Regions from separate parts of the Kytococcus schroeteri genome, predicted to be linked through region 3. Evidence: predicted binding sites of a transcription regulator. Region 3 holds the regulator's gene; each other region holds the start of a gene.
What was found. Region 3 encodes LexA, which represses DNA repair genes until DNA is damaged. Its sites were predicted from a motif close to TCGAACANNTGTTCGA; they were not measured.

Region 1: the regulator LexA is predicted to act here: its motif matches at 3,591-3,606, upstream of ACFFHC_RS05355 (HNH endonuclease signature motif containing protein).
Region 2: the regulator LexA is predicted to act here: its motif matches at 2,609-2,624, upstream of ACFFHC_RS03380 (HNH endonuclease signature motif containing protein).
Region 4: the regulator LexA is predicted to act here: its motif matches at 1,605-1,620, upstream of ACFFHC_RS02790 (HNH endonuclease signature motif containing protein).

Annotation. Positions count from the first base shown of each region.
Region 1 is NZ_JBHLVH010000012.1:27,798-35,221, forward strand. Features, by position in the region: gene ACFFHC_RS05340 (dihydrolipoamide acetyltransferase family protein) at 1-1,339, opposite strand, end outside; gene ACFFHC_RS05345 (alpha-ketoacid dehydrogenase subunit beta) at 1,336-2,364, opposite strand; gene pdhA (pyruvate dehydrogenase (acetyl-transferring) E1 component subunit alpha) at 2,361-3,488, opposite strand; gene ACFFHC_RS05355 (HNH endonuclease signature motif containing protein) at 3,827-5,113, shown strand; gene ACFFHC_RS05360 (alpha/beta hydrolase) at 5,134-6,015, shown strand; gene ACFFHC_RS05365 (hypothetical protein) at 6,326-6,919, shown strand; gene ACFFHC_RS05370 (DUF4235 domain-containing protein) at 7,044-7,409, opposite strand.
Region 2 is NZ_JBHLVH010000005.1:40,456-47,879, forward strand. Features, by position in the region: gene paaN (phenylacetic acid degradation protein PaaN) at 1-849, shown strand, start outside; gene ACFFHC_RS03380 (HNH endonuclease signature motif containing protein) at 996-2,531, opposite strand; gene ACFFHC_RS03385 (DUF6318 family protein) at 2,816-3,505, shown strand; gene ACFFHC_RS03390 (hypothetical protein) at 3,507-4,379, shown strand; gene ACFFHC_RS03395 (excinuclease ABC subunit UvrA) at 4,471-6,828, shown strand; gene ACFFHC_RS03400 (hypothetical protein) at 6,901-7,164, opposite strand; gene ACFFHC_RS03405 (amidase domain-containing protein) at 7,299-7,424, opposite strand, start outside.
Region 3 is NZ_JBHLVH010000013.1:189,381-196,804, reverse strand. Features, by position in the region: gene ACFFHC_RS06655 (LmeA family phospholipid-binding protein) at 57-866, opposite strand; gene ACFFHC_RS06650 (cutinase family protein) at 863-2,185, opposite strand; gene ACFFHC_RS06645 (hypothetical protein) at 2,487-2,918, shown strand; gene ACFFHC_RS06640 (LysM peptidoglycan-binding domain-containing protein) at 3,138-3,518, opposite strand; gene lexA (transcriptional repressor LexA) at 3,801-4,499, shown strand; gene ACFFHC_RS06630 (NAD-dependent protein deacetylase) at 4,558-5,493, opposite strand; gene ACFFHC_RS06625 (patatin-like phospholipase family protein) at 5,490-6,875, opposite strand; gene ACFFHC_RS06620 (aminotransferase class V-fold PLP-dependent enzyme) at 6,954-7,424, opposite strand, start outside.
Region 4 is NZ_JBHLVH010000004.1:214,822-222,245, forward strand. Features, by position in the region: gene mnmA (tRNA 2-thiouridine(34) synthase MnmA) at 1-90, opposite strand, end outside; gene ACFFHC_RS02790 (HNH endonuclease signature motif containing protein) at 167-1,543, opposite strand; gene ACFFHC_RS02795 (cysteine desulfurase family protein) at 1,724-2,920, opposite strand; gene ACFFHC_RS02800 (catalase) at 3,030-4,637, shown strand; gene hisIE (bifunctional phosphoribosyl-AMP cyclohydrolase/phosphoribosyl-ATP diphosphatase HisIE) at 4,713-5,327, opposite strand; gene hisF (imidazole glycerol phosphate synthase subunit HisF) at 5,324-6,949, opposite strand; gene hisH (imidazole glycerol phosphate synthase subunit HisH) at 6,946-7,424, opposite strand, start outside.

The DNA of each region.
Region 1 (7,424 bases), on a different contig from region 3:
CGGCCCACGGCCGGTCGATGATGCGGCCCACGCCCAGCATCGCGGCCTCGGGGTGGTTGATGATCGGAGTGGAGCCGTCCACGCCGAACACGCCGTAGTTGTTGAGCGTGAACGTGCCGCCGGTGAGCTGCGCCGGGGTGAGGCGCCCTTCGCGGGCCAGGCCGGTCAGCTCGCGCAGGGCGGCGGCCAGCTCGGCGGTGGACATGTCCTGTGCGTCGTGCACCACCGGCACCACCAGGCCGCGGGGCGACTGGGCGGCGAAGCCCAGGTTGACCCGTGCGTGGCGCTGGACGGCCACGGCGGTGCCGTCGACCATCTCGACGGAGGCGTTGAGCGCCGGGAAGCGGTGCAGGCCGGCCACCACGATGCGGGCCACCAGCGGCAGCACGCCGATGCCGGCCTCCGGACGGGCCGCCTTGAGCGCGTCCTTGGTGCGCAGCAGCTCGGTGGCGTCGGCGTCCACCCAGGTGGTGGCGTCGGGGATCTCCGAGCGGCTGGCCGTGAGGCGCTCACTCATCATGCGCATGAGGCCGGTGAGCGGGGTGCGCTCGTCGGACAGGCGCGGGGCGTCGTCGACCGGGGCAGCCTCGCGGCCGGGTGCGGTCGGCGCGGTGGGCGACGAGGTGGCCGGCTGGGGCGCGGTGGCCTGCGCGGCGGCCGCGGCGCCCGGGGCGGCAGCGGCCTCCACGTCGGCGCGACGGATCACGCCATCGGGGGCCGAGGGGGTGATGCCCGTCAGGTCGAGGCCCTTCTCGGCGGCCAGGCGGCGCACCAGCGGGGAGATGACCTTGGGCGCCCCCAGGGTGGGCTGCGCGGGTGCGGACTGCGTCGTCGACGGCTCGGACGGCTGCTCGGTGGCAGGCCGTGCCGCCGGTTGCGAGGCAGCCCCGCGGGCGACGCGACGGCGCCGCGCGCCGCCCCCGTGGCCGGTGCCGAAGCCGATGAGCACGGCGCCGGACCCCTCGTCGGTGGTCTCGCCGCCCTCGGTGGGCACGGTGGACCCGGCGCGCTCCTCGGTGCGGTACTGGTCGTGGCCCGCGCGGGGGTCGCCGCCGGCATCGGAGGTGGCCCCGGTGGAGGCCCCGCCCGAGGCGCCGGTGGCCCCGCCCACGGAGATGAGCGGGCGGCCCACCTCCATGACCTGGCCGACCTCGCCGTGCAGCGCCGAGACGGTGCCCGCGAACGGGATCGGCACCTCCACGGTGGCCTTGGCGGTCTCCACGGTCACCACGTTCTGGTCGATGGTGACCTCGTCGCCCACGGCCACGAGCCACTCCACGACCTCGGCCTCGGTGAGTCCCTCGCCGAGGTCCGGCAGCATGAACACCTGCTCGCTCATCGGGCACCTCCCTGTGCGTCGGCGGACGCCCCCGCGTGGGTGAGGTCCGGCTGGTCGTCCCACTGCAGGCGCTCGATGGCGTCGAGCACGCGGTCCACGTTCGGCAGCTGGGTGTGCTCGAGCTTCGGTGCGGGGTAGGGGATGTCGATGCCGGTGACGCGCAGCACCGGAGCGGCCAGCGAGTGGAAGCAGCGCTCCTGCACGCGGGCGGCCACCTCGGCGGCCACGCCGCCGAAGCCCTGGGCCTCGGACACCACGACGCACCGGCCCGTCCTGCGCACGGAGCGCGCCACGCCCTCGTCGTCGAACGGGACGATGGTGCGCAGGTCCACCACCTCGCAGTCGTAGCCCAGCTCGGCGGCGGCCTCGGCGGCCTGCAGGCAGGTCCGCAGCTGCGGGCCGTAGGTCACCAGCGTCACGTCGGAGCCCTCGCGGCGCACCACGGAGGTGCCGAAGGGCTCGCGCTCCACGGGCAGCTCGACCTCCTCCTTGGTCCAGTAGCCCACCTTGGGCTCCATGAAGACCACCGGGTCGTCGCTGGAGATCGCCTCGCGCAGCAGGGAGTAGGCGTCCGCGGGGGTGGCCGGCGTGACCACCTTGAGGCCCGGGGTGTGCGCGTAGTAGCCCTCGGAGGAGTCGCAGTGGTGCTCCACACCGCCGATGCCGCCGGCGTAGGGCACGCGGATCACCATCGGCAGCTGCACCGAGCCGCGGGTGCGGTTGCGCATCTTGGCCACGTGGCTCACCACCTGCTCGAAGGCGGGGTAGCCGAACGCGTCGAACTGCATCTCGACCACGGGGCGGAAGCCCTCAATGGCCAGGCCGACGGCGAAGCCCATGATGCCGGCCTCGGCCAGCGGGGTGTCGAAGCAGCGCTCCTCGCCGAAGTCGCGGGTGAGGCCGTCGGTGATGCGGAAGACGCCGCCCAGGGTGCCGACGTCCTCGCCGAACACGAGCACCTTCTCGTCGGCGGTCATCGCGTCGCGCAGGGCCTGGTTGAGGGCCTGAGCCATGGTCACGGTCATCGGGTGGTCTCCTGGGCGGTGTGGTCCTGGTCGGCGCGGGCGGCGGCCAGCTCGGCCTCCACGACGGCCCGCTGCTCCAGCAGCTGCGGGGTGGGCTCGGCGAAGACGTGCTCGAACAGCTCCAGCGGGTCGTGCTGGACGTCGGCGTTCATGCGCTCGCGCAGGCGGGCGGACTGCTCCTCGCCCTCGGCGTGGATCGCCTCGACGGCGGCCTCGTCGAGCAGGCCCTGGGACAGCAGGTAGCGCTCCAGACGCACGATCGGGTCCTTGGCCACCCAGCCCTCCACCTCGGAGTCCTCGCGGTAGCGGGTGGCGTCGTCGGCGTTGGTGTGGGCGTCCATGCGGTAGGTGTGCAGCTCCAGCAGGGTGGGACCGCCGCCGCTGCGGGCGCGCTCCAGGGCGGCGTCCATGACCGCGGCCACGGCGGCGGCGTCGTTGCCGTCCACCTGCTCGGACGGGATGCCGTAGCCGATGCCCTTGTACGCCAGCGAGGGTGCCTTGGTCTGCTTGGAGAGCGGCACGGAGATGGCGTACGTGTTGTTCTGCACCACGAAGACCACCGGGGCGTTGAACACGGCGGCGAAGTTGAGGCCCTCGTGGAAGTCGCCCTCGGAGGTGGCGCCGTCGCCGATGAAGGCGAGCACCGCGGCATCGGAGCCCTTGCGGGCCAGGGCCGAGCCGGTGCCGGCGGCGTGCACCAGCTGGGTGGCCAGCGGCGTGCACTGCGGGGCGGTGCGGGTGGCGGCCACGTCGTAGCCGGCGTGCCAGTCGCCCTTGAGGAGCGTGAGCACCTCCACCGGGTCGATGCCGCGGGTCACCAGCGCCATCGAGTCGCGGTAGGTGGGGAAGAACCAGTCGTCCTCGCGCAGCGCCTGGGCGCAGGCCACCTGGCAGGCGTCCTGGCCGTGGCTGGAGGGGTACACCGCCAGGCGGCCCTGCTTGGTGAGGGCCGTGGCCTGCTTGTCGAAGCGACGGCCCAGCACCATGCCCCGGTGCAGGGCGAGCAGGCGGTCGGCCTCGGGGAGGCGGTAGCCGCGGGGGTGGGTCTGGGCGGTCAGCTCGCCGCCGGGGGCGATGAACTGGACCGGTTCGCTGCTGGGCAGCAGGTCCTGCGGGGTGGGCATGGGTCCTCCCGGGTGGTGTGACGTGGGCCACCACGCAGTATGGCTCAGGTCGCGTGCAGGGTGTGGTGGGGCGGGGCCGGGCGTCGCCGGGCGGATGGTGTGTTGAACATGTGTTGCATTGCATCGTAAGTGTGTTGTATGGTGGGGGTGTCGATCGGAGGTGGGGGCGCCGTGGTGCGTTCCCGACGCGAGGGGTCACGGGGGTGATCGGTGTGAAGCGGCAGGACGGCGGGGTCGGTGGTGCGTGGACGGATCCCGGGGGACCAGCGGCCGGGAGGGCGGACGACGCGGCGTGCCTGTTCGCGCGGGCTGAGGGGGTCATCGCAGGGCTGCAGACCGTGCGGCCGGAGCTGTGGCGGGTGGCGTCCGACGACCTGGCGCCCCTGGTGGGGATGCTGAGCGATCTCGTGCGGGCGGCCGAGGCGGCGATGACGGGACTGACGGCCGAGGCGTACACCCGGGGCGTGGTCGACGAGTCCCGGGCAGCAGGCACCACGGCCTGGGTGCGTCAGCAGGCGGGCATCGTGGACGCGGGCCGGGCCCACGCCATCGCCACCGTGGGCGAGGCCACCACGGAGCCGGGGACAGGTCCGCTGGCCGATGCGGTCTGGGGTGGCGGGGTCTCGGTCGGTGCTGCGCACGTGATGCTGCGTGAGGCCGAGAAGGTGCGGCCCGTGCTGCCCGGGGCAGACCGGGCGGAGGTGCTGGGCCACTACCTCACGCACGCGGAGAACCTGGCCGCCATGGGGCACACAGCGGGTGACCGTGCGCTGCGGCAGCTGTCGCGCGAGATCATCGCCCGCTTCGGCCAGCACGCCCTCGACGAGCAGGACGACCACGCCAAGGAGTGCTCGGTGCTCACCGAGCGGACGCTGTCCACCGGGCTGGTGCGCTTCACGTGGGAGCTCAACCAGCCCGACGCCGCGCGGGTGCGTGCGGCGGTGGACGGGCTGGCAGCTCCACGGCCCGGGCGGGACGTGGACGGGGAGGTCGTGCGGGACCCTCGGTCCCCGGCTCGTCGCCGCGCGGACGCCCTGCTGGAGCTGGTGGAGCGTGCGCAGGCGGCTGACCGAGACGGCACGGCCGGGGGCTGTGGCCTGTCGGGCTCCACCACGCTCGTGGTGACCCTGGACCACCAGGCGCTCGTCTCCGAGCTGGCGCGGCGGCCTCGTGGCCCCCGCGGGGTGGGATGGGGGCGGGGACTGGCCGACACGGTGGAGGACGCCGGACCGGCAGGTTTTGCCACCACGGTCAACGGAGAGGTCATGACCCCGGCGCAGGTGAGGCAGGCTGCCTGTGACGCGCAGGTGGTCCCGGTGGTCCTCGGCAAGGACTCGGTGCCGCTGGACGTGGGGGAGGCGGAGCGGTTCGCGACCGGTTCCCAACGGATGGCCCTGGCGCGCCGCGACGGTGGCTGCTCCTTCGAGGGGTGTGGACGTCCACCGGGCTGGTGCCACGCGCACCACATCACCCACTGGATCGACGGCGGGCCGACGGACCTGGACAACCTGGTGCTGCTCTGTTCGCGGCACCACACCGTGGTGCACCGGGACGGCCTGACGGCCACTCGCACCGGGAACCGGTGGGTGTGGCACCCGCCCGGTGAGTCCACCGAGCCTGGATGAGGCCCTCGTAGGGTGGCGCCATGCGTCGAACCGCCCTGCTGGCCCTGCCCGTCACCGCCGCCGTGGGGATGGCCGGTGCCGCGGTGGGGGCCCTGTGGGGTGCGCGGCAGATCAGCGGGCCGCAGCGCCCGCCCGTGCCCTACGGGTTCACGCCCTACGAGGTGCGGGTGCCCGACGACGCGGTGGAGGACGTGGAACTTCACGCGGCCGACGGCACGCGCCTGGCGGGCTGGTGGCTGCAGGGGGAGTCCGGCCGGGTGGCGGTGGTGTGCCACGGCCACCGCGGTTCCAAGGCGGACATGCTCGGCATCGGGCCGGGGCTGTGGCGCGAGGGGTGGTCGGTCCTGCTCCTCGACTTCCGCGGCAACGGGGACTCCGCCGACGGCCCGCAGTCCCTGGCGCACTACGAGCAGCTCGACCTCGAGGCCGCCCTCGACTGGGTGGCCGCCCGGCGCCCGGGTGCCGGCATCGACCTCGTCGGGTTCTCGATGGGTGCCGCCGTCGTCCTGCAGGTGGCCGCCCGGGACCAGCGGGTGGCACGGGTGGTTGCGGACTCGTCCTTCGCCGACATGCGCGACGTGGTGGCGACGGCGGCTCGCGGCATGCGGCTGCCCCCGGTGCCGCTGGTGCACCTGGTGGACCGCGTCACGCGATGGCGCTACGGGTACCGGTTCAGCGAGGTGGAGCCGGTGGAAGTGGTGGCCGACATCGCACCGCGCCCGCTGCTGCTCGTGCACGGCACCGAGGACTCCGTGATCCCCGTGGCCCACGCCCACCGGCTGGCGGCTGCGGCCGGCCAGGGGGCCGAGCTGCGCATCGTGGACGGGGTGGACCACTGCGGGGCCTACTTCGCCGACCGGCCCGGCTACATCCGGGCCGTGGCGGACTTCCTCCGCGGCTGAGGCGAGGTCGGTCCCCGACCACCGGCCACCGTGGCGCACCTGCTGTGCGGCCCATGGTCACGTTCCGACAGTGTCGGGCGGAGAGATGAGTGTCCTACGGTCAGGAGTGCCCGACCACTGGCCATTCCCGGAAGATCACATGCCCACTCATCCCGCCGGTCGTCCCGATCCCGTCTCGGATCCCCGCACCCCCTCCCCAGGCCGTGCTGCGCCCTCGCCGCGGCTCATGGTCCCTCTCGTGGGTGCTGGTCTGGGAATGGCTGTCTACCTCGGTCTGCGCCCCTACGGTGACCACTCACAGGACCCTGCCGTGGCCTTGGCCGCCTTCGCCCAGCCACTCTGGGTGGTGGCCCACCTGGCAGGCATGGCGGCACTCGCCTCGGTGGGTTGGGTGGCGGTGCGCTGCTCCGAGCTGGTTCCCGGAAAGGCCTCCCGCATCGCGCGCTGGTGCGGTTGGTGCGGTCTGGTGGGTGCCGGTCTGGTGATGCCCTACTACGGGGTCGAGGCGCTGGCCCTGCACGAGCTGGGTCGTGCCGTGTCAGCAGAGGATCTCGCCCCGGATCAGGCCATGGCACTGGTCGAGGCGGTCCGCGGCAACTTCGTGGGCGTGTCCCTGTTCGCTGCCGGTCTGCTGATGCTCGCTGCGGCCGGGCTGCTGGCGGCCCTGGCGTGGCAGCGGGCAGCCCACGGGGGCCTGCGGTGGGCGGGCTGGCCACTGGGCGGTCTGGTGGCGCTCGTGCTGCCGCAGTACTACCTGCCGCCGGCAGGACGGGTGACCTTCGGTGTCGCCTTCGCCGTGGCCGCCCTCGCATGGGCGGGCGCCGCATGGGCCCAGAGCCCCCGGCACGGTCTCCGGCGCGCCCCCGGGCGCGACCCCGGGGGCGACCTCCGACGCGACCTCTGACCTGCGGGGCAGCCCCTCACACCACCTGACCTGCACCCGTCGGCCCGGCCCGGAACAGCGCTCGGCGCCCCGCCCACCGCATCGGGTGGACGGGGCGCCGGGGCGCTGGGCCGAGCCTTGTGACTCAGGCCTTGGCGGCGGCCTTCTTGGCGTCCTTGCGGTTGCCCTCGGAGGCCAGCTTGGCCTGGGCCTTGGCGCGGGACTGCTCCTCGGTGAGACCCAGGCGCTTGGTGAGCTCCGGCGGCAGCATGCCGTTGTTCTTCATGTAGAAGTGCGAGGCCTGACGGTTGGCCAGCATCTTGGCCACACCCACCGCGGCGCCGGAGAGCAGCGCGAAGGCGGCGGCCTCCTTGATGCCCACCTCCGGGTCGTCCGGGTTCTGGGCCGAGCGGCCGGTGGTGATCTTCCAGGTGCCGTCGGCCACCTTGGAGGCCACGACGCTGGCCACGATCGGCAGCGCGGTCGCGAGGGCCTTGTACGCGAGGTTCATGCAACTCTCCTTCGC
Region 2 (7,424 bases), on a different contig from region 3:
GCCGTCAGGATCATCGACTACACCGGCGGCCCGGGCTTCGGTCACTGGCTCGAGACCGAGGCCGCGTCGGCGGGCAAGCTCGTCTACACCGAGAAGGCCGGCATCAACACGGTCGTCGTGGACTCGTTCTCCGACCTGCGCGCAGCCACCGGCAACCTGGCCTTCTCGTTCTCGCTGTACTCCGGCCAGATGTGCACCGCGCCGCAGAACGTGTACGCCAAGGCCACCGGCATCGCGACCCCGGACGGCGAGCTGACCGCCGAGGAGTTCGCCACCTCCCTGGGCAAGGCCATCACGGCCTTCAACAAGGAGGACGCCAAGGCCGTCGAGATCCTCGGCGCCACGGTCAACGACGACGTCCGTGCCCGCGCCAACGACTTCGCCGGCCTGGCCGATCGCCTCGGCGGCGAGGTCGTCCTGGCCCCGCGAGAGGTCGAGCACCCCACCTTCCCCGACGCGGTCGTGCGCACGCCGGGCATCATCCTGCTCGACGCCGACAAGCAGGACGCCTACACGCAGGAGTGCTTCGGGCCGGTGGTCTTCGTCATCCGCACCGAGTCCACCGAGCAGTCCCTGCAGATCGCGCGCGACACCATCCAGGAGCACGGCGCCATGACCATGGCCGTGTACTCCACGGACGAGGGCGTTCTGGCCGACTCCCGCGAGGCCGCTGCGGATGCCGGCGTGGCCCTGAGCGAGAACCTCATGGGCCAGATCTTCGTGAACCAGACGGCCGCGTTCAGCGACTTCCACGGCACGGGGGCCAACCCGGCCGCGAACGCCGCCTACGCGGACGCCGCGTTCGTGAGCAACCGTTTCCGTGTGGTGACCACGCGCCGCCACGTCTGACGCGGCACCCGCGTGCGCCGGGCGGTGATCCCGCCCCATGGCGTCCCGGAGATCCTCGCGTCCGCCTCGGCCCGTCCCCGGCACCTTCCGGTGGCGGGCCGTGGTGGTGCTCGGCGCCTGGGCGCACCGCTCCCTCAGCCGTCGGCTCACCATGTCGACCCCTCCGTCCGCCACGCGAAGCGCACCGTGGCCACGCCGTGCTCGTCCCGTTCGATCGTGTGGGTCCGTCGTCTGTCGTCCAGCAGCCGGTGATGTCTGCCGCACAGCGGGATCCCGTTGGCGAGGTCCGTCGGTCCGCCACCCGGACGGAGCACCTGCCCGCTCGGTCCCCGGACGGGTGCCCACGGGTCGGCGTGATGGATCTCCGTCCAGGCGAAGGGCCGGTCACAGTCCTCCTCCGCGCAGTGGGAGTACTTCAACGCCAACGCCGAACGCTGCACCTCGCTGAAGAACCGCCGCTGCTGACCGAGGTCGGTCAGCTGCCCGGCTCCTCCCATCACTGCCGGCACGATCCCGGCCTGGCTGGCCAGCCGTCGCACCTGCTCGGCGGAGACGACCGCGCCGGACTCGGTGACGCCGGCCCGGTCGGTCTCGCCGCGCAGGGTCTCGAGGTCCGTGCGCACCAGCAGGATGGCGTTGGTCTTGGTGCCCAGATGGTCGGTGGGCAGGTGGTCGACGAGCTCGGCCAGGGCGCGCCCCTGCTCGTTGCGTCGTTCCAGCTCCCGGTGGCGCGACCCGCCGTCCCCGGTGCTCCCGCTGGCTGCACTGGTCGCAGCACCGCCGGTAGTGCTCTGGGGGCGGTTGCGTCGACGCGGCGAGGCCAGGCACTCCAGGGCCTTCTTGAGCATGTGGGCCTGCAGCTCAGGCAGCACGAACTGGCCGAACCACGTGCCGTCCTGGTTGTCCTTCATCCAGAACGACGCGGCGTCCAGCGCGGCTGTCTCCTCCGCGAGGACCTGTGTGTTCTCGTGCTCGTCCACCCGACGCACGTCGATCCCCAGCACCTCCGGTGCCCGGCGGGCCTCGACCCGCAACCTGCTGGGAGACCGGCGCTGGGCCAGGGCCACGAGGTGCGCCTCCAGACGAGCCATGTCAGCCTCGGGCGTTCCTTCGGGGAGCCCGTCGAGTGCGTCCACCACGATCACGGCGTGACGGTGGCTGAGCAGTCCCTGGTCGAAGGCGTCCGCGAGCAGTGGGTAGCGCGCAGCGGGTGCAGCATCCGTTGGCCCGGGCACCGCGGCGGAGCGGTCCGGGGTCGCGCCCGCCCCGTGGACACCAGGGCTCTGGACCGGCACGAGGCCGGCACCCGGGTGGGGCAGCGGGCCACCCGGCATCGCGTTGCCGAGGGCGTGTGCGAGCTTGCGGTCGCGACTCGCGTCGCGCGCGTCCCTCTGGGCCGCGCGCCCGGCGAACTGGCCGTCGTCGGTGTGCACCGACCGTCCGGACTCTCGCGCTCCGCGCACCACGTCCATGCTGCGCGTGCGGATGCGGTCGCCGCGGTTCGCCAGCACGGTGCTCTGCTCCACCACCCAGGCGAGCTGCGCGCGTTCGAGATCCACCCCGGTGGTGCCCAGTTCTGCCAGGGCCCGCATCACGGCCTCGTCCGCGGTGCGGGCTGCCTCGAAGGCGGCTTCGAGCGCTTCGAGGGGCGCGGGCCCTGCGAGTTCGATCGGTGTGGCCATGTCCCCTCCCTTCGTGTCTGGTCCACCTCGACGACAGTCATCATCGTACAGATGATCCAAGCAAGGTGCAACAGTGATCGAACATGTGGACGAGTGGCTGGTGGTGGGAGTGGAAGGGGTGCACCTGTGGACACGTGGCGCGCGTGGGCCGTCGACGTGTCTTGGGGGAATCGTTATCGGGATCCTGTGGAAAACCCTGCCGGTGGGGTGGTGCGCTGTGCCAAGGTGCCGGTGTTGCCCTTCGTCGCACCGGGAGACCCCTCATGCCCGCTCGCTCGCTGCCCGTGAAGACCGCCGTGCTCGCCGTGTGCGGGGCCCTGTTGGTGGGGGCGTGCTCCTCCGATGCGGAGGGGGGTGGCTCGTCGTCGACCACGCCTGATGCGGTGGAGACCTCCGCGCCGATGTCGTCACCGAGCGACGCGACGGCGCCGGGCTCGCCCGAGCCGAGTGGGGGTGGCTCGAGTGATGCGTCGCCGTCCGGCGGGTCGGGTGCGCCGACGTCGCCGGCGCCCAACACGTCCGACGGTGAGACTCCGGCTCCGCCGGTGATGCCGGCCGCGGCGAAGGAGAACACCGCCGAGGGTGCCGAGGCCTTCGGGATCTGGTACCTGAAAACGCTCAACCACCTTTATCAGCACCCCAAGGCGGGAGTGCTCGAGGAGTTCTCCGAGACGTCCTGTGGAACCTGTGCCCAGCTTGAGTCCACGGTGCGTGAGTCGGCGGCCGAGGGGCACCGAGCCACGAGTTCCCCGATGAAGATTCGCCCCACGGCCCGTGTCACGCCGCTGGGGGGAAAGAAGTGGATGGTCGGGGTGCGGTTCGATCAGCTCAAGACCGACTACGTGGATGAGTCTGGAGCCGTTGTTGAATCAGTTCCCCGGAGTCGGAACTCTGGATTCAGCATGCGCCTGGTGTTCCAAGACGGTTGGCACATCGTGGACATGCCCCTGCAGCGGCACGCCGAGGGTGCCTGACGTGCTTTCCTCGATCGTCTTCATGGCCACAGCCGGATCGGATTGTGATCACCAGATCGATTGTGAAGACTTCGACGACGGCTTCGGTGTCGGCCTGACCGTGGAGGAGGCGGAGGCGCTGGCGGACGCGGTGCCACCCCGTGGTGCCCCACCCGCACCGGGGAAGCCGCCGAAGCTGTACTACGAGTACGTCGTGTTCCCCTCGTGCGGCCAACCACCTGGCCCGTGGGACGGGTACGACTGCGGCCAGACCCACCACGGATGCGCCGGCACACCCTCTGGTGGCCTGCTCTACATGGTCTCCCAGCGCGTCATGCGCACGGAGGGCGACTCCGAGGTCGAGCCGTGGTCCCACCTGGACGACACCTGCTTCCCCGAGGCCGTCCCGGGCCGGTCCGGTGAGGTGGCCGACAAGCGCATCGCCAAGGCCTTCAAGGTCACGAAGTTCGCCCTGCCCGTCCCCACCTGGGACCCGCCCCGCACTGACCCCCTGGTCAACAAACCCGTCTACTTCACCACCACCTTCGCCAAGGCCGGCTACGAGCCGAACGAGACCCGCACCATCCCCCCATCACAGATGCTCGGCCACGACCTGAAAATCCTCCCCGAGCTCAAGAACGTCACCTACCACTTCGGCGACGGCGACCAGCACGGCCCCACCGTCGACACCGGCGGCGAGTACCCCGACGGCAACATCACCCACACCTACACCAAGGCCGGCACCCTCCACCCCCGCATCACCGCCACCTACACCGACCGCTACTCCCTGGACAACGGCCCCTGGCGCCCCCTCGGCATCGAGGTCACCGTGAAGGGCGACCCCGCCACCCTCACCCCCACCACCCTGGTCACCGAACTCGTCCCCAACCCCTGACCCGCCCTGCCAGCAACACTGGAGCCCTCCTCAAAACCCCTGCCCCACAACGCCGCCCGAGGTTGTCCCCGCGGGGTCATAGGCTCGCCCCGTGACCCAGGACCAGCAGTCCGCCCACGCCGCCGACCGCCACGACACCATCCGGGTGCGCGGCGCCCGTGTGAACAACCTCAAGGACGTCGACGTCGACATCCCCAAGCGCCGCTTCACCGTGGTCACGGGCCTGTCCGGCTCGGGCAAGTCCTCCCTGGTCTTCGGCACGCTCGCGGCCGAGTCTCGCCGCCTCATCGACGAGACGTACCCCTCGTTCGTGCAGCAGTTCATGCCGTCCAACCCCCGCCCGGACGTCGACTCCCTCGAGAACCTCAGCGCCGCCGTCATCGTCGACCAGGAGCGCATCGGCACCAACGCGCGCTCCACCGTCGGCACCGCCACCGATGCTGCCGCGATGCTCCGCATCGTCTGGAGCCACCTCTCCGAGCCCCACGTGGGTGGCTCGCAGGCGTTCAGCTTCAACGTCGCCAGCTCCTCGGGGTCGGGAATCCTCAAGGTGGACAAGAAGAACGCCAAGGGCGAGACCAAGAAGGGCGAGAAGGCCACCTTCGAGGTGATCGGCGGCATGTGCCCCGAGTGCGAGGGGCTGGGCACCGTCGCCAGCCTCGACGAGGACCTCATCGTGGACCGCGACCTCTCCCTGGACGACGGTGCGATCCTCGTGCCGGGCTACCCGGTGGACTCCTGGGGCTGGCGCAACTACGCGGAGTCCGGCGGCCTGGACCCGGCCAAGAAGGTGGGCGACTACTCCCAGAAGGAGTGGGACTGGCTGATGTACCAGGACGCCACCAAGGTCAAGATCGGCGACATCAACATGACCTACGAGGGTCTGATCGTGCGCATCCGCCGCACGTGGTTCGGCGACCGCGAGCCCAAGCAGGCCCACATCAAGGCCTACCGCGACAGGATCTCCACCACCGCCGCCTGCCCGGAGTGCCACGGCACGCGCCTCAACGAGGCCGCCCGCACCGCCACCGTGCACGGCAGGACCCTGCCCGAGGTGAGCGCGATGCAGGTGGACGAGCTCGCCCAGTGGGTCGCCGGCCTCGACGAGCCGAGCCTCAAGCCCACCCTCGCCAAGCTCACCGGCATGCTGCAGGCGATGACGGAGATCGGCTTGGGCTACCTCTCCCTGGACCGCGCGTCGTCCACCCTCTCTGGTGGGGAGGCGCAGCGCATCAAGATGGTGCGCCACCTGGGCTCGTCGCTCACGGACATCAGCTACGTCTTCGACGAGCCCACCGTGGGCCTGCACCCGCACGACATCGAGCAGATGGTGGGTCTGCTGCGCTCCCTGCGCGATGCGGGCAACACCGTGCTGGTGGTGGAGCACAAGCCCGCGGTCATCACCGCCGCCGACCACGTCATCGACATCGGCCCCGGATCGGGAACGGCCGGTGGCGAGGTGGTCTACGCCGGCCCCTTCGAGGGCCTGGCCGGCAGCGACTCGGTGACCGCCCAGCACCTCGAGCACCGCCCCACCCTCCGCGACGACGTGCGCACCCCGAAGGGCGCGTTGGAGATCCGCGGCGCGACCACGAACAACCTCAAGGGCGTCGACGTCGACGTGCCGACCGGCGTTCTCGTGGCTGTGACCGGTGTGGCGGGTTCGGGCAAGAGCTCGCTCATCCACGGCAGCCTGGGCAAGCGGGGCGACGTGCTGGTGATCGACCAGTCGCCCATCAAGGGCTCGCGCCGTTCCAACCCGGCCACGTACACGGGCCTGCTCGACCCCATCCGCAGCGAGTTCGCCAAGGCCAACGGGGTGAAGCCGGCGCTGTTCAGCCCGAACTCCGAGGGCGCCTGCCCCGAGTGCAAGGGCGCCGGCGTGATCTACCCCGAGATCGCCCTGCAGAATGCCGCGCCGACCCCGTGCGAGGTGTGCGGCGGGCGTCGCTTCCGCGAGGATGTGCTGGAGTACGAGTACCAGGGCCTGTCCATCGCCGACGTCTTCGACCTCTCCGTGGAGGAGGCCGCCAAGGTCTTCACCAGCGGCAAGGCCAGGACCCTCATCACGCGGATGCTGGACGTGGGCCTGGGTTACATCCGCCTCGGCCAACCGCTGCCCACCCTCTCCGGTGGTGAGCGCCAGCGCCTCAAGCTGGCCGCGCAGCTCAAGGAGTCGGACATCTTCGTGCTCGACGAGCCGAGCTCGGGCCTGCACATGGCCGACACCGCGAAGCTGGTGGACATGCTGCAGGGCTTGGTGAAGGGCGGGGCCACCGTCATCGCCATCGAGCACAATCTGGACGTTGTGAGCCAGGCCGACCACGTGATCGACGTGGGCCCCGGCGCCGGTCGCCAGGGCGGCGAGGTGGTCTTCACCGGCACCCCCGCGGAGCTCACGCTGGCCGACACCGCCACCGGCCGCGCGCTGAAGACCGCCACGGCCTGACGCGGTGACCGTGGCCAACGAGGCCCGGTCTCCCTGGTGGGGCCGGGCCTCGTCGGTCGATAGGGTCGCCGCTCAGCGGGGGATGTCCTCGTCGTGGGGCTGCACGACGTAACGGTCCCCGTCCTCGCTCACGTCCCACACGGTGACCGTCGCGACGGGGCCGTCGGCGGTGCTGACCTGCACCTGGTGGTTGCGGGCCATCTGCTCCCCGGTCAGCTCGCGGACCGTGAGCTCGGAGGCGGCGTCAGCGCCTCCAGCCTTCTCGCGCACGGCGTTCAACCAGTTGCTGGTCTTGGGCTCGAAGCCCTCCCCGGAGAACTCACAGACCGAGTCCACAGTGGCTTCGGGGCCGGTTTCCTTCAACAGGGCCGAGACCACCTCGGTGGGCGTCTCCCGCCCGCTCCCGCACGTGCCCTGGGAGCACCCCGTGATGGAGGCTGCTGTCAGGGCCGCGATCAGTGTAATGCGGATCAGACAGCGGTGGCGAACCATGTGCGTCCCGACTTACCCATGGCGGTGAAGGGCTTGTTGAGGGTGTCGGTGGTGTGGTACGAGAGCAGTGGGACCCCGTTATCGATCTTTGTGACCACCATGGT
Region 3 (7,424 bases):
CAAACCTCCCGGCCAAGCGGCCCGGAACCCGGCTCCGGGCCGCGCTTTCCACTCCCTCAGCCGGCGTGTCGCGGGAGGTCGACCCCCTCGCCGCGGAGCTCCAGCTCGACCCCCTCGGCCGTCGCCCGCACCCCCGTCCAGCGCAGCCCCTCGTAGGTGGGCAGGTTGGCGTAGGTGGCCACCCGCGGCAACAGCCCGTCCACCACGTCCTGGGGCACGTCCACCTCGTCCAGGGAGGCCTGCGCGTCCGCCAGCCCCAGCTGCCCCGTCGCGGGGTCCACCACCGGGCGACCGGTCACCCTCACCGGCAACCGCTCCCCCATCACCGGCACGTCGGTGGTGATGGACAGGCGCCCGTCCTCGTCACCCGAGAGGTCCGCCCCGGTCACGCGCGAGAGGTCCTCCCAGCTCGTGCGCACGCGCCCGGCCAGGTGCTCCACGTGCACCGCGTCCCCGCCCCCGGAGAGGTCGCGCACGTCCCGCGCGCGCACGTCGGCGTCCACGAGCACGGTGCGACCGCGAACCTCCACCACCGCGCCGGAGAGTGTCCCGTCGATCTCCGGGTACTCGTCGCGGGCCACGTGCCAGGCGGTCGGCCAGCCGTCCAGGTCGGCCCGCACCCGGCCGTGCACGGTGGCCCCGACCTCCTGCTCGATGCGGCCGACCACGTACCGCCGCAGCGCCAGGTCGCCCACCAGAAGGGTGAGCAGCAGCACCAGCAGCGCCACCAGGGCTGCGACGGCCCTGCGGTCGCGGCGCCGCGCACCCCGATCGCCGGGGCGCTCGGGACGGTCACCCGCCTCGTGCACGCCCTTCCCCTCCGCCGCGGCGGGACGGGCACCCACCGTCTCCACGGGATCGGTCACCGCCGCCTCCACAACGCCAGGCCGAGGCCGCACGAGGTGAGGAAGAACACCCCTGCCGCCACCGACACCGTGGGCAGGACCCACGCGGGCGGACCGGTCTCCACCCACGGGGAGCCGCCCTCACGGCCCGTGCCCGCGGCGAGGTCGCCGGGCGTCGTGCCGTCCCCGGGGTCGGCCGGGTCGGCGGGATCAGCCGGGTCAGTGCCGCCGGCACCGTGCGGCGCGCCGTCCACGCCCCCGTGCGCACGCTCGTCCGCCCCTTCTCGCGCCCCCTGATGCGTCCCCTCGCCGCCGTCGCGCGGTCGCCCCGAGGCGTCACCCGACGCGTCACGCGGAGCGTCGTCCGGGGCGATCAGGTCCACCAGCACCTCGATGCCGGGGCGCAGCACCTCCCCGGCATACCCGCCGTGGATGGGCCGCGCGGTCGCGAACTCGTCCTCCAGGCCCGTGGCCGAGGTCAGCACCCGGCTCATGGCCGGCGCGGCGTCACAGACCACGTCACCGGTGCTGCAGATGCTGAGCACGCGGGAGTACTCCCCCGGCGCGATGACGTCGCCACCGGCCTCGAGTGTGGCCGCGATGGAGCTGTTGGACACCTCGCCGCGGTGCAGCGCGAACACCTCCGAGACGAGGTTGTGCACGGCCTGGCGCCGCGTGGTGGTCTCCTGCGGGCGCGCCCGGGAGCGCAGGTAGGTCAGCGTGGCCGCCAGCCCGATGGCGGGGGTGTCCAGCTGTCCACCGACTTCCCGGACGTTCTGCCCCGGGTGGTGCGCGGGGTTCCCCAGCAGCAGCGCCGCGGCCAGCGTCGAGCTGTCGGCACCACCGGCCAGGGCGCGCGTGATCACCTGCGCACCCTGCGAGAAGCCGACCACCACCACCTGCTGCCCCGGGCACTCCCGGGCACTGGCACCCAGCACGCGCGTGAGCTCGGCGCTGCCGGCGTCCACCGAGGCGAAGTACCGGCTCGCGCGCGGCGTGGCCTCCAGGACGGCGCCCTCGAGGTCGGCGGTGCGCAGCGTGTGCGGGTCCACCGCCGGGTACTCCAGCCACACCTGGTTCACCGACCGGTCCAGGCGCTCGGCGAGACCCTCCCGGGCACGGTTCACCGTGTTGCCCCAGGGCACCTGCTCGGCGGACCCACGGACCCCCACGAAGAGCAGCTCCCGACAGGGCAGGTCCCCCAGGTCGCGCGAGGCGGTCGGGTGGTCGCCCCACGTGCCGGTGCGGCCCGGGCGCCGGCCGGTCGGGTCCTCGATGCGAGCGGCAGGCCCCGTGTCGACATCCGACCCGTTCCCGTCGCGCGCAGCAGCGTGCGCCATGGCGTGCGGGCGGGGCGCGCCTGACGCGGCGACGGAAGGCGCCGTCCCGGCTCCCGCGGAAGACAGGGGTGCGGCTCCCAGCACCAGGGCCCCCACCACCGTCGCCGCGGCCCCACCGCGACGCCACCCACCGGACCGACGCACGCTCACACCGGCCATGGTGCCAGCCCTCCGCGACGCCGCCAGGGGGTGTGCCACCTCTGCGCCACCCCGCTCCTGCACCACCCACGCACGACGAGTCCGAGCCCCGGCTGCGGCGCTGCGACCACCGGGCGGGCCCCGCGTGTGGTGGAGTGGGGCCATGGACCTCGCCATGCCCGCCCCCAACGAGACCGACCGCCTCCACGCCCTCACGCGCGACCGTGGCGACCAGAAGACCATCACCGCCCTGTGGAGGGCCGGTTTCGCCCTGCCGCGCTGGTGGTTCCTGCCCGCGGGGCCGGAGGGGTCCGTGGCTCCCGTCGCCGCGCAGATCGAGGGCGCCATGATGCTGCTCGGGTTCACCAGCAGCGAGCGGGCCCGCCACTTCGCGGTGGAGCAGGGCATGCTCGACGCGGAGGAGCCCGGCGACCTGCTGGCCCTGCAGCCCGTGGAGGTCGTGCGCGGCGCCAGCGACTTCCTCACCGCCGGCGTCAACGGGCTCGTCATGGACGTGCACATCTCCGGCTGGTTCGCGCCCTTCGAGGGCCTCGGCCCCATGTGGCGTCGCGCCACCGGTACCCCCCTCGACTGACCGGGCCACGGCACGCCCGGACAGGTCCCCCACGAGCGGAAGCCCTCCCCACCGCCACGAGGCGGTGGGGAGGGCTCTCTCCCTCACGGGGCGTCCCTGCCACGGATGTCTCACGTCCGCGGCGCACCCCATCACGCGTGGCCACACGTCCCTGAGGACCACGCAGTCCTCGACCCCCTCCTGGCCGGTCCCTCCTCCCCGGCCGGGCCGACTCCCTCGTCAACGACGCGGGATGACCAGCTCCTGACCGGCCTGCACCTGGCTGGTGCCCAGTCCGTTCGCCTCCTGCAGCATGAGCACCGCGCGGTCCACGGGCACCTCGGGCAGGTGCTCCACGGCCACGTGGCTCAGCGTCTGGTCCTGGGCCACCACCACGCGCTCGGCCACCCCCGCGTCCCGGCCGGCGCCGGTCGCCTGCCAGGCGACGAGCAGCACCATCACCACCGCCACGGCAATCACGAGCGCCTGTCGCGCCGCGCGCCCCCGGGCCGTCAGTCGCATGCGAGGTGCCGGGCGCACCGCCCCCCGGGCCGACGCGACCGGGCGCCCGCCACGGCGAACGGGTCGCACCTCCAGCGGCATCGCAGTCATCGCAGTCATGTCATCTCCTCCAGGTCCGGACGGATGTCCGTCGCATGTCTGTACTATGTGTAGCACAGGTGACCGACACTCACCAAGACACGCCCGAACGGATGTCCTTCTGGCGGGACGGTGACGTCGTATCCTGTGTGCACCGGTTGTCGGCCGTGCGTACGAGCGGGACCTCCCGCCGCACGCCCTGCCGACACCACGCAGTGAAGCGGTGACCACCGACAACCTCGGAGATCCGGCGTCATGACGCGCAGTTCTCCGCCGCGACGACCCGCGAAGGGGGACCCCGACATGACCGAGAAGAACGAGCCCGGCCTGCGCCGGAACGAGCCGCTGACCGACCGGCAGACCCGTGTGCTGGAGTGCATCCGCCGCTCCATCGACGAGCGCGGGTACCCGCCGAGCATGCGCGAGATCGCCGAGGAGGTGGAGCTCGCCTCGGCCAGTTCCGTGCAGCACCAGCTCAACGCACTGCAGCGCAAGGGCTACATCCGCCGCGACCCGAACCGCCCCCGCGCGCTGGAGATCCTCGACGCCCAGTGGCCGGGCGACCGCGGGTACCGCAAGCTCCCGGAGGACACCTGGGACCCCTCCGAGGCGGCCGACTCCCGCCCGCCGGCCTCCTACGTGCCGGTCGTGGGGCAGATCGCCGCCGGCGGGCCGATCCTCGCCGAGGAGCGCGTGGAGGACGTCTTCCCGCTCCCCCGCCAGATCGTGGGCGACGGCGAGCTCTTCCTGCTGCGCGTCAAGGGTGACTCGATGGTGGACGCCGCCATCTGCGACGGCGACTGGGTGGTGGTGCGCCGCCAGCAGGCCGCCATCAACGGCGACATCGTGGCCGCGCTGCTCGACGACGAGGCCACCGTGAAGACCTACAAGAAGGTCAAGAACCAGGTGTGGCTGCAGCCGCACAACCCGGCCTTCGACCCCATCGACGGCAACGACGCCACCATCCTGGGCAAGGTCACCGCGGTGCTGCGCAGGGTCTGAGCCCCCGCAGGGCACTCCCGGTCAGCGCGCACCCGGTCGCCACGCTCCCGCACGGGGGTCACGCCTCGGGGACGCCCACCCCGAGGCGGTCGGCCACCGCGGCAAGCGTCGTGTGCACCATCGCGTCCACCGTGAGCGTGGCCTCCCGGTCCGCGCGGTGCCAGCCGCGGGTCAGGACCACCACCGGTCCCCCGGCGCGGTGCACGTGCCGGGCGAAGCGGTACCCGCTCATCACCTTGAGGCTCGAGCCCAGCACGAGCAACCCGTCGGCGGCGTCCACCATCGCGTACGCCGCGTCCACCCGGGGGCGGGGCACGTTCTCCCCGAAGTACACGACGTCCGGCTTGAGCTCGTCGGACCCGCACGCCAGGCAGCGGGGCGCACGGAAGGCCGCCACGGCCTCCTCGTCCAGGGCCACGTCGCCGTCCGGACGCACCTGCCCGGCGTCCAGCGCCACCCGACGGTGGTCGGGGTTCGCCTCGGCCAGGCGCGCCTGCAGGTGCTCGCGCTCCTCGGTGGCCCCACAGGCCAGGCACACGATGCGCGAGAGCGTCCCGTGCAGCTCGAGCACGTCCGGCGACCCGGCCCGCTGGTGCAACCCGTCCACGTTCTGCGTGATCACCCCGGTGATGCCCGCGACCGCCCCGGTGTCCACCCCCTCGCACTGCAGGGCGGCCAGCGCACGGTGGCCGGTGTTGGGACGAGCGCCGGTGAACCGCTCCCAGCCCACGAAGGCCCGCGCCCAGTAGCGGAGCCGCGAGGCCGGGCCGGCACGGAAGTCCCCGATGGTCATGGGCTGCACGCGGCGCACCCCGTCCGGTCCGCGGTAGTCCGGGATGCCCGATGCGGTGGACATCCCCGCGCCGGTCACCACGGCCAGGCGGCGGGTCGCCAGCAGCTCGGCGAGGGCCTCCACCTCCTGGGGCGCGGCCACGACCTCCGGCGGCAGGGTCACCGGCGTGGCCACCTCGGGCAGGGTGCCGCCGGCACTCACGCGCGCCCCCGCCGCGGCCGGCGCCCCACGAGCGACACCCGCCCCGACCCACGCAGCGCCCGCAGCGCCACCTCGGGGTCGGCCACCTCCGGGTGCGGGTAGCGCGCCGGCGCGTCGCGCAGGATGAGGTGCGGGGCGTACCGCCTGATGGCCGAGTCGGCCACCCCGTAGCCGTGCCGCTCGATGATCTTCTGCTCGGCCTCGCTGAAGGCGTCCATGTCCGTGCGGATGGCGTTGATGCGTGCCGCCACCTCGATGGGGTAACTCTGCGGGACCCGCGAGTCCATGGCCCACGAGGCCCCCTCGACCACGCCCCAGTTGAAGGCCGAGTGCAGCCAGCGTAGACGCGTCACCTCCCCGCCACCGGCGGCGATGCTGATGACGTGCAGGATGCGCCCCAACGGCGTGCGGGCGCTGCGGGCCCGGAACACCGCGCCCCCGTCGCTCACGAGCACCCCGGCGTGGTCGCGCCACACCGGCTCCAGGGCGAGGTTGTCGTAGATGCCGCCGTCGAGCAGCTGCACGGTGCGCTCGATGCGGGGGCGGGCGGCCGCGTCGAGGTGCCCGGCGTGACCCCCGCTGAGCTCGAGCGTCGTGGCGTCCAGGTCGAACGGCGCGAAGTACGGCGGGTAGGCGCTCGAGGCCGCGACGACGTCGGCCAGGCGCAGCCCCGCCGGCGGGTCGCCGTAGCCGAGCCGGTAGTCCCCGACGCGGCCCCGCGGCGGGTGGGCGCGGGAGTCGGCGAAGGTCCAGTTGACCCCGTGGGCGAGCTCGGTGGCCTCCACCACCACGGCGGGGCCGGCGGTGCGGCGGGCCTCCCGCAGGTCGGCCGCCCACCAGTCGATGTGGTCCACCAGCTGGTCGGCGAGCACCCGGGAGCTGCGGTCGGCCGGGCGGCGCACCTTGGGCCCCCAGCCCGACACCAGCGCGCGGGTGCGCAGGTTGTGACGGGTCAGGCGACGCAGCGGCTCGGCCACGTACTGCTCGAACCCCTCCACCCGCGGGGCGGAGAACAGGCCACCGGGCACGGTGTCGCCGCGCGGCAGCGGCGGGGCGCTCGGGTCGGGCTCCACCAGGTCGGCCGAGTCGATGCTCTGGCTCAGGGCGTCCGGCGTCGGCCAGCCCAGGCGGGGGTCGGCCAGCAGCATCGCGGCGATGCTGCCGCCGCTCACCGCCGAGACGGTGCGCAGCTGCCCGAGCATGCCCAGCTCGTTGAGGCGGCGCAGGGCTCCCAGGTGGAACAGGGCGGCCCGGAACCCGCCACCGGAGAGGCACAGGGCCGTGCCACGGCGGGGTCCGCGCCAGCTGGGTCCGTGGTGCGCCTCGTCCCGGGCGGCGGCCATCTGGGCGCCGGCGGGGTCCGGGAGCAGGGAGTCGGGCACGCAGAGCATCACACCACACGTGCGTGCCCGGACCGGACGGCTCGTCGGCCACCCGCCCTGCCCCGGACCGGCCGGGCGTCAGCCGCGCTGCGCGAAGGGCGCCAGCACCTCCAGGGCGCGGTCCACGTCCTGCTCGGTGTTCCACACGTGGAAGCTCAGGCGCACCCCCCCGGCCCGCTGCGAGAGGGTCAGCCCGGCCCGCTCCGCGGCCTGCGCGGCCTCCGGCGGCATGGGCAGGCTGACGATGGCGGAGTCCGAGGGTGCCAGGCCCAGCCCGGCCCGGAGGCGGTTGGTGAGCGCCACGTCGTGGGCGTTGACCGCACCGGTGGGCACCTGGAGGAAGTCCTCCAGAGCGGCGACGGCACCGGGCCACAGCGGCCAGCCGGGCGAGACGTCGAAGCGGGAGGCACGCGAGGAGAGCTGCATGGCCGGGCCGTACATGGAGTCCCAGACCACCTCGCCGGCGTACCAGCCCGCGTTCACCGGCACGAGGGCGTCCATGGCCCGCTCGGAGACCGTCATGTACGCCACGCCGCGCGGGTGGCAGAG
Region 4 (7,424 bases), on a different contig from region 3:
GACCCCGACCACGTCATGGCCCGCCTCGAGCATGCGGGCTGCGGCCACCGCCGAGTCGACCCCACCGCTCATGGCCGCGACCACCCGCAGCCGCCGACCGGATGCCGGTAGGGCGGTGGGCTGGGCGGGAGTGGAGATCTGCGGGCTCGTCATGGGGCTGCCCAGTCTACGGAGGGTCGTCCCACTCCCAGGTGCCGTCGACCAGTCGGGCCGAGAGCCCGTCCCGGTGCACCACGTCGTGGTGGCGACCGCAGAGCAGGGCCATGTTCGACACCCCGGTCGCCCCTCCGTCGGCCCAGTGGACGACGTGATGGGCCTCGCACCACCCCGGCGGCCGCGTGCAGCCCGGGAAGGTGCACCCGCCGTCGCGCTTCGTCATGTGGGCCCGCTGAGGGCCCGTCGCCAGGCGGCGGACTCGCCCCACCTCCAGGGGCGCCCCGTTGGTGCCGAGCACCATCGGGATGACGGCGGCGTCGCACGCAGCCCGCCGCAGCTGCGTGGCGGTGAGCACGTCCCCGTGCGTGGTGGTGCCGAAGGTCGCCTCTCCCCCGTCGTGCAGGTCACCGATCCCCCGACCCCAGCCCTGACGGCGCGACCCTGCCTGGGCGAGCGCCTGCCGCAGCCCGTCGGCGGTCATCGTCACCACCAGGGTGGTGGATCCCGACAGCCCGCACCCGTTGGCGGACTGGGTCCGATCGGCCGCTTGGGCGCGGCGCACGAGCTCCATGAGTACATCGGCGCGCCGGTGCCCGGGCGTGCGCGTGTCCCGGACCGGTGTCCCGTCGGGCCCCTTGGCGGAGCGCGGGGCGGACAGCCCGTGGACGGCCGCACGCAAACGGGCGGCGTCGGGCTGGTTGAGGTCGAGCTGGAAGCGCACGAGCCCGGTGGGCAGCTCCCGCTCGGTGAGACTGCTGCACCGCCGGGCGCGCTCGTCGAGGTCGTCGAGGCGGTCCTCGCCGTAGCGGGCCATGATCTCGCGCGTCAGCCGGCGCAGCGTGCGGCGCGAGGCGTCCTTGGACGAGGCGACGGTCAGGTAGTGCCCCAGCACCTCCGACCGGTCGGCACCCGGCAGCAGCGGCATCACCTTCTCGGACTCCTTGAGCGCCACCGCCGCGTGGTCGACGGCCACACCTCCGCCCCACACCGCCTCGGTCAGCGACTCGGTCCCCGGTTCGAGTGAGGCCTCGGCCACACGGGCCAGGGTGTGCGCCCGCCCGGGCTCGGTCACCCCGCCCTGGCGGCGCATCCAGTCGGTGGTGGACGCCGCCCGCGAGTCCCGGACGACCCCGCGGCCGACCGCCTCGGCCGCCACGCCCGCCATGGCGGCCTGCGCGGCACGGGTCAGGTCCTCGAGCGCCTCGAGCACGGTGCCCAACTCGTCGGAGCCGAGCTGCCACATCCGGTGCCGCCAGGCGACGAGCTGCGGGGCGAGCACGCGGACGTCCTCGAGCAGGTCGAGGCTGCGCGGCCCCCCGTGCGTCCGCCGGACGGCCTCCCGCTCGGGCGCAGCCGGGGCCTGTGCCCTGCCGTGGTCGAGGTCCATGCGCCACCCCCTCGGTGCTCCCTGCGATGCCTCGTGTCGTTCCCCGTCGACGCACCCACCCTACTACAGGTGTTCGATTCCATGCAACACCTGTAGTACATCTGTGGATGGGCACCCACCGGTCTCCGCTCGGTCCCGCCGTGTCCCTCGGCCCCGGCACGCGGCCGCTGCCGCGCCCCCTCAGACCTGCCCGGCCACCCGGGCCCGCTCCACCACCCCCGGCAGCGCGGCCGCGGCGCGGTCCACCTCCTCGACCGTCGTCGACCACCCCCAGGAAAAGCGGATGCCGGAGGCGGCCTCGTCGGCGCCGCGCCCCATCGCGGCCAGGGTCGCGCTCGGCTGGCTCGTGCCCGCCGCGCAGGCCGACCCGCCCGAGGCGGCCACCCCCGCGTCGTCGAGGAGGAAGAGCAGGTCCTGGCTGCGACAGCCCGCGAAGGTCACGTGCGAGACGTGCGGCAGCCGCGGCGACCCCGCTCCCGTCACCCGGGCCGCGGCCACCGCCGCCAGCTGCGCCTCGAACCGCTCCTGCAACCCCCGCAGCCGGGCCTGCTCGGCCGCGCCGTCGGCCAGCGCCGCGCGCAGCGCCGCGGCCAGCCCCACCACCAGTGCCACCGGCACCGTACCCGACCGGATGCGCCGCTCCTGCCCACCGCCGTGGTTGACCGGCCGCAGCCCCACGCCCCGCCGCGCCACGAGCAGCCCCACACCCTGCGGACCACCCACCTTGTGCGCCGCCATCGAGAGCAGGTGCACGCCACTGGCCGCCACGTCCACCGGGGCGTGCCCCACCACCTGCACCGCGTCGACGTGCAGCACGCCCCCATGCGCCCGCACCACCTCGGCCAGGGCCGGCACGTCCTGCAGCACCCCGGTCTCGCTGTTGCCCCACACGATGCTGACGAGCGCCGGCCGGGTGCCCGCGTCCGGCCCCGCGCCGCCCCCGCTCCCCCACGCGTCGAGCACGCCGGCCAGCGCCGCGGGCGGCACCAGGCCCCCGGCGTCCACCTCCGCCCAGCCGAGCTCGGCCCCCTCGGCCTGCACGAGACGACCCACGGCCTCGGTGACCGCCGCGTGTTCCGTGCGCGTGGTCACCACCCCGGCACCCCGGGGCAGCGCCCGGTAGCCCCCGATGACCGCGAGGTTGTCGGCCTCCGTGCCCCCGGCGGTGAAGAGCAGCTCGGCCGGCTCGGCACCCAGCAGCTCGGCGACCTCCTCGCGGGCCTCCTCCACGAGGGCCCGCACGCGCCGCCCGAAGGCGTGCGTGGCCGAGGGGTTGCCCGGCAAGCCGGCCACGCGGGCCATCGCCTCGGTGACCTCCGGGCGCTGCGGCGAGCTCGCCGCGTGGTCCAGGTAAATGGCCTCGACGGGGTGCTGCACGGTGGTCCTCCTCGACGGGGTGACGCGCCCCGCGGTGGGTCCGGGACGACGGCGGGCGGGCAGTCCGCGCTCGAGTTGCCCGCAGACCGCACAGTGCCATGCTGGGGACATGGCCACCTACGAGACCTCCCCTGCCCCCGGAGACCCCGCCGACGCCCAGGACCCGCACCCCACCTCCGCGGACACCTCGGGTTCCCTCACCGAGACCGGCGCGCCCGCCCCCTCGGACCGCCAGTCCCTCCGCGCCGGCCAGGACGGGCCGATCCTGCTGCACGACGCCCACTTCGTGAACCAGATGGCCCACTTCGACCGCGAGCGCGTGCCCGAGCGCGTGGTGCACGCCAAGGGCTCCGGCGCGTTCGGCACCTTCGAGGTGACCCGGGACGTGAGCCGCTGGACCAAGGCCGCCCTCTTCCAGCCCGGCACGCGGACCGACATGCTGGCCCGGTTCTCGACCGTGGCCGGTGAGATGGGCTCCCCGGACACCTGGCGCGACCCCCGTGGTTTCGCGCTGAAGTTCTACACCACCCAGGGCAACTACGACCTGGTGGGCAACAACACCCCGATCTTCTTCATCCGCGACGCGATGAAGTTCCCCCACTTCATCCGCTCGCAGAAGCGCATGGGTGGCAACGGCCTGCGCGACAACAACATGCAGTGGGACTTCTGGACGATGAACCCGGAGTCCGCCCACCAGGTCACCTACCTCATGGGCGACCGCGGCATCCCGCGCAGCTACCGCCACATGAACGGCTACGGCTCCCACACCTACATGTGGGTCAACGAGGCCGGCGAGAAGTTCTGGGTGAAGTACCACTTCCACTCCCAGCAGGGCGTGGAGGGCCTCACCGGCGAGGAGGCCACGCAGATCGCCGGCGAGGACGCCGACTTCCACCGCCGCGACCTGTTCGAGGCCATCGAGGCCGGCGACTTCCCGAAGTGGACCCTCTCGGTGCAGGTGATCCCCTTCGAGGAGGGCTTCTCGTACCGGACCAACATCTTCGACGTCACCAAGACGGTCTCCCACGAGGACTACCCGCTCCACGAGGTCGGCGTCATGACGCTGGACCGCAATCCGGAGAACTTCTTCGCGCAGATCGAGCAGGCGGCCTTCGAGCCGTCGGCCACCGTGCCCGGCATCGGCCTGTCCCCGGACACGATGCTGCTGGGGCGCGTCTTCTCCTACGCCGACACCCACCGCCACCGCATCGGCCCGAACTACCACCAGTTGCCCGTGAACCGGCACCGCGTGGAGGGACACACCTACTCCTACGACGGCCCGATGGCGTACGACCACTCCGGGGACGCGGCCATGTACGCCGCCAACTCGATGGGCACGCCCTACTCGGACGGCACGGGCGCGGCCGAGGACTCCTACCCCGTCTCCGGCGAGCTGGTGCGCCGTGCCGAGACCGTGCGCAGCGAGGAGGACGACAACTTCACCCAGCCCGGGATCCTGGTGCGCGAGGTGATGGACGACGCACAGCGCGACCGCTTCGTGGAGACCGTCGCCGGCCACCTGCTGGGCGGCGTGAAGGGCGACGTGCTGGAGCGCGCGTTCGACTACTGGAAGGCCGTGGACGCCGAGACCGGCGCCCGCATCGAGGCCGCGGTGAAGGCCGGGCAGGCCGAGCGCAACCCGGGCGGCCAGCCGCAGGACGCCAAGGCCGATGCCGCCGAGGGCACGACCGACGCCGACGGGGCCCGCCGGGGCTGACCCGGCACACCGCACCCTGCGACGAGGGCGCCCACCGGCTGGTCGGCCGGTGGGCGCCCTCGTGCCGTCCGCGCCTCAGCCCCGCCGGGCCCGCAGCACGTCCTCCACCTGCGCCAGGGTCACGCCGCGGTCCTGCAGCAGCACGAGCAGGTGGTACAGCAGGTCGGCGGACTCCTGCGCCAGCTCCTGCGACCCCTGGGCCACGCCGGCCAGGGCCACCTCGACGCCCTCCTCACCCACCTTCTGCGCGATGCGGCGCGTGCCCCCCTCGAACAGGGAGGTGGTGTACGAGCCCTCGGGCAGGTCCACGTGCCGCGCCGCCACCGTGCGGGCCAGCCGTCCCACCTCCGAGGCGGGAGGCTCGTCGCCGAAGCAGGAGGTGGCCCCGGTGTGGCAGGTGGGCCCGGTGGGGCGGGCCAGCACGAGCACGCTGTCGGCGTCGCAGTCCGTCCGCAGGTCCACCAGCTCCAGGGTGTTGCCGGAGGTGGCGCCCTTGACCCACGGCTCGGCACGGGAGCGCGACCAGAAGGTCACCCGGCCCGTGGTCTGCGTGGCCTCGACCGCGTCACGGTCCATCCAGCCGAGCATGAGCACCGCCAGGGTGTCGGCGTCCTGCACCACCGCGGGCACCAGGGCGCGCCCGCCGGTCTGCTCCGCCGAGAACTCCAGCACCTGCACGTCCACCGTCATCGCCGCACCTCCACGCCGGCCGCTGCCAGCCCGTCCTTGACCTGTCCGATCGTCAGCGTGCCCGAGTGGAACACACTGGCCGCCAGCACGGCGTCCACGTCGGCCCGCTGCACGGCCTCGACGAAGTGCTCCACCGCACCGGCTCCCCCGGAGGCCACGAACGGCACCGGGCACAGCTGGCGCACGGCGGCGAGCTGCTCCACGTCGTAGCCGGAACGCACCCCGTCCGAGCCCATGCAGTTGAGCACCACCTCACCGGCGCCGCGCTCGGTCACCTCCTGCACCCACTCGAGGGTGGAGCGCCCCGCGCTGCGCAGCGTGGAGGGGTCCCCGGTGTGGGAGCGGACACGCCAGGCGCCGTCCTCGTCGCGCAACGAGTCGACACCGACCACCACGCACTGCACCCCGAAGGCGTCCGCCAGCTCGTCCACGAGGCCGGGACGCTCCAGGGCGGGGGTGTTCACCGACACCTTGTCGGCGCCGGCGTGGAGCACCTCGCGGGCGTCGTCCACCGAGCGGATGCCACCGGCCACGCTGAAGGGCACGTCGAGGATGCGGGCCACGCGGGTGACCCACGAGCGGTCCACCGAACGGCCGGCCGGGCTGGCGGAGATGTCGTAGAAGACGATCTCGTCGGCGCCGGCGTCGCGGTACCGGCGGGCCAGCTCCTCGATGCCGCCGACGTCCCGGTGGTCGGCGAAACGCACGCCCTTGACCACCCGGCCGTCACGCACGTCGAGGCAGGGCACCACGCGGCGCGCCAGGCGCGTCGGGGCCGGCGCCGGGGACGCGTCCGCGGCGCCGGCCCCGACCGCGGCGGTCGCCACCGCAGGTGCCGGCGCCGGCTGCCCCGCGACCAGCGCGTCGGCGAGGTCGAGCGCACCCTCCAGCAGGGACCGCCCGAGCACCACGCCGGCGCACCCCCGCCCGCGGACGGCGGCGACGTCGGCCACCGAGCGCACTCCCCCGCTGGCCTGCACGGCCACGTCGGGCGCCAGGGCGGTGAGGTGGTCGTAGAGCGTCAGCCCGGGCCCGGTCATCGTCCCGTCGCGGCTGATGTCGGTGGCCAGCACGTGGCGCAGACCCTCGCTGCGGTACCGGGCCAGCAGGTCAGCCAGGTCCACCCCGGAGTCCCGGGTCCAGCCGCGGGTGGGCAGCTCCCAGCGCACTCCGCCCGCGCCGGGGGTCCCTGGAGCCTCCGACACGTCGTCCACGGGCCGGGCGTCCAGGGCGAGCGTGAGCCGCTCCGGCCCCCACCGCCTCAGCCACCGGGCCACCTCCTCGGGCGCGGTCATCGCCATCGAGCCGACGACGGCACGCGAGGCCCCGGAGGCGAGCACCATCTCCACGTCGGCCTCGCCGCGCACGCCCCCGCCGGTCTGCACCGACAGGCCGGTCTCCTCCACGATGCGGCGCACCAGCGGCGCCAGCGACCACCCGCCGGCGCGCGCACCGTCGAGGTCCACCAGGTGCAGCCAGCGCGCCCCGGCTGCGGCGTACGCGCGGGCCTGCTCCACCGGGTCGACCGCGTAGGAGGTCTGCCGCGCGTAGTCGCCCTGGTGCAGGCGCACCACCGCGCCGCCGCGGACGTCCAGGGCCGGGTAGCAGGTGAAGTCGTTCATCGGGGGTCCTCCTCGTCGATGCCGCAGAAGGCGGCCAGCAGCCACGACCCGAGGTCGCCGGACCGCTCGGGGTGGAACTGCATGCCGGTGACGGTGCCGCGCTGCACCACGGCCGCGAACTCGCGTCCGTGGCGGGTGAGCGCCACCGTGTCGGGGCCCACCGGGGCGGCCCACGAGTGCACGAAGTAGGCGCGCGGGTCCGCGGCCCCGCGGAGCACCCGGCGCACCGGGTCGTCGCCCGCGGCGGCCGGACCGGGCTCCAGCAGGTTCCAGCCCATGTGGGGCACCCGCACCGCACCCGGGCCCGGCTCGAGACGCTCCACGGTCCCGGGCAGCAGGCCCAGGCACTCCACCGGCGCGTCGCCCGCGCCCACGGCACGCCCGCCGGCCCCCTCGGTGGAGGCCTCGTGCAGCAACTGCATGCCCAAGCAGACGCCCAGCACCGGCTGCTCCAGCGAGCGCAGCACCTCCACCA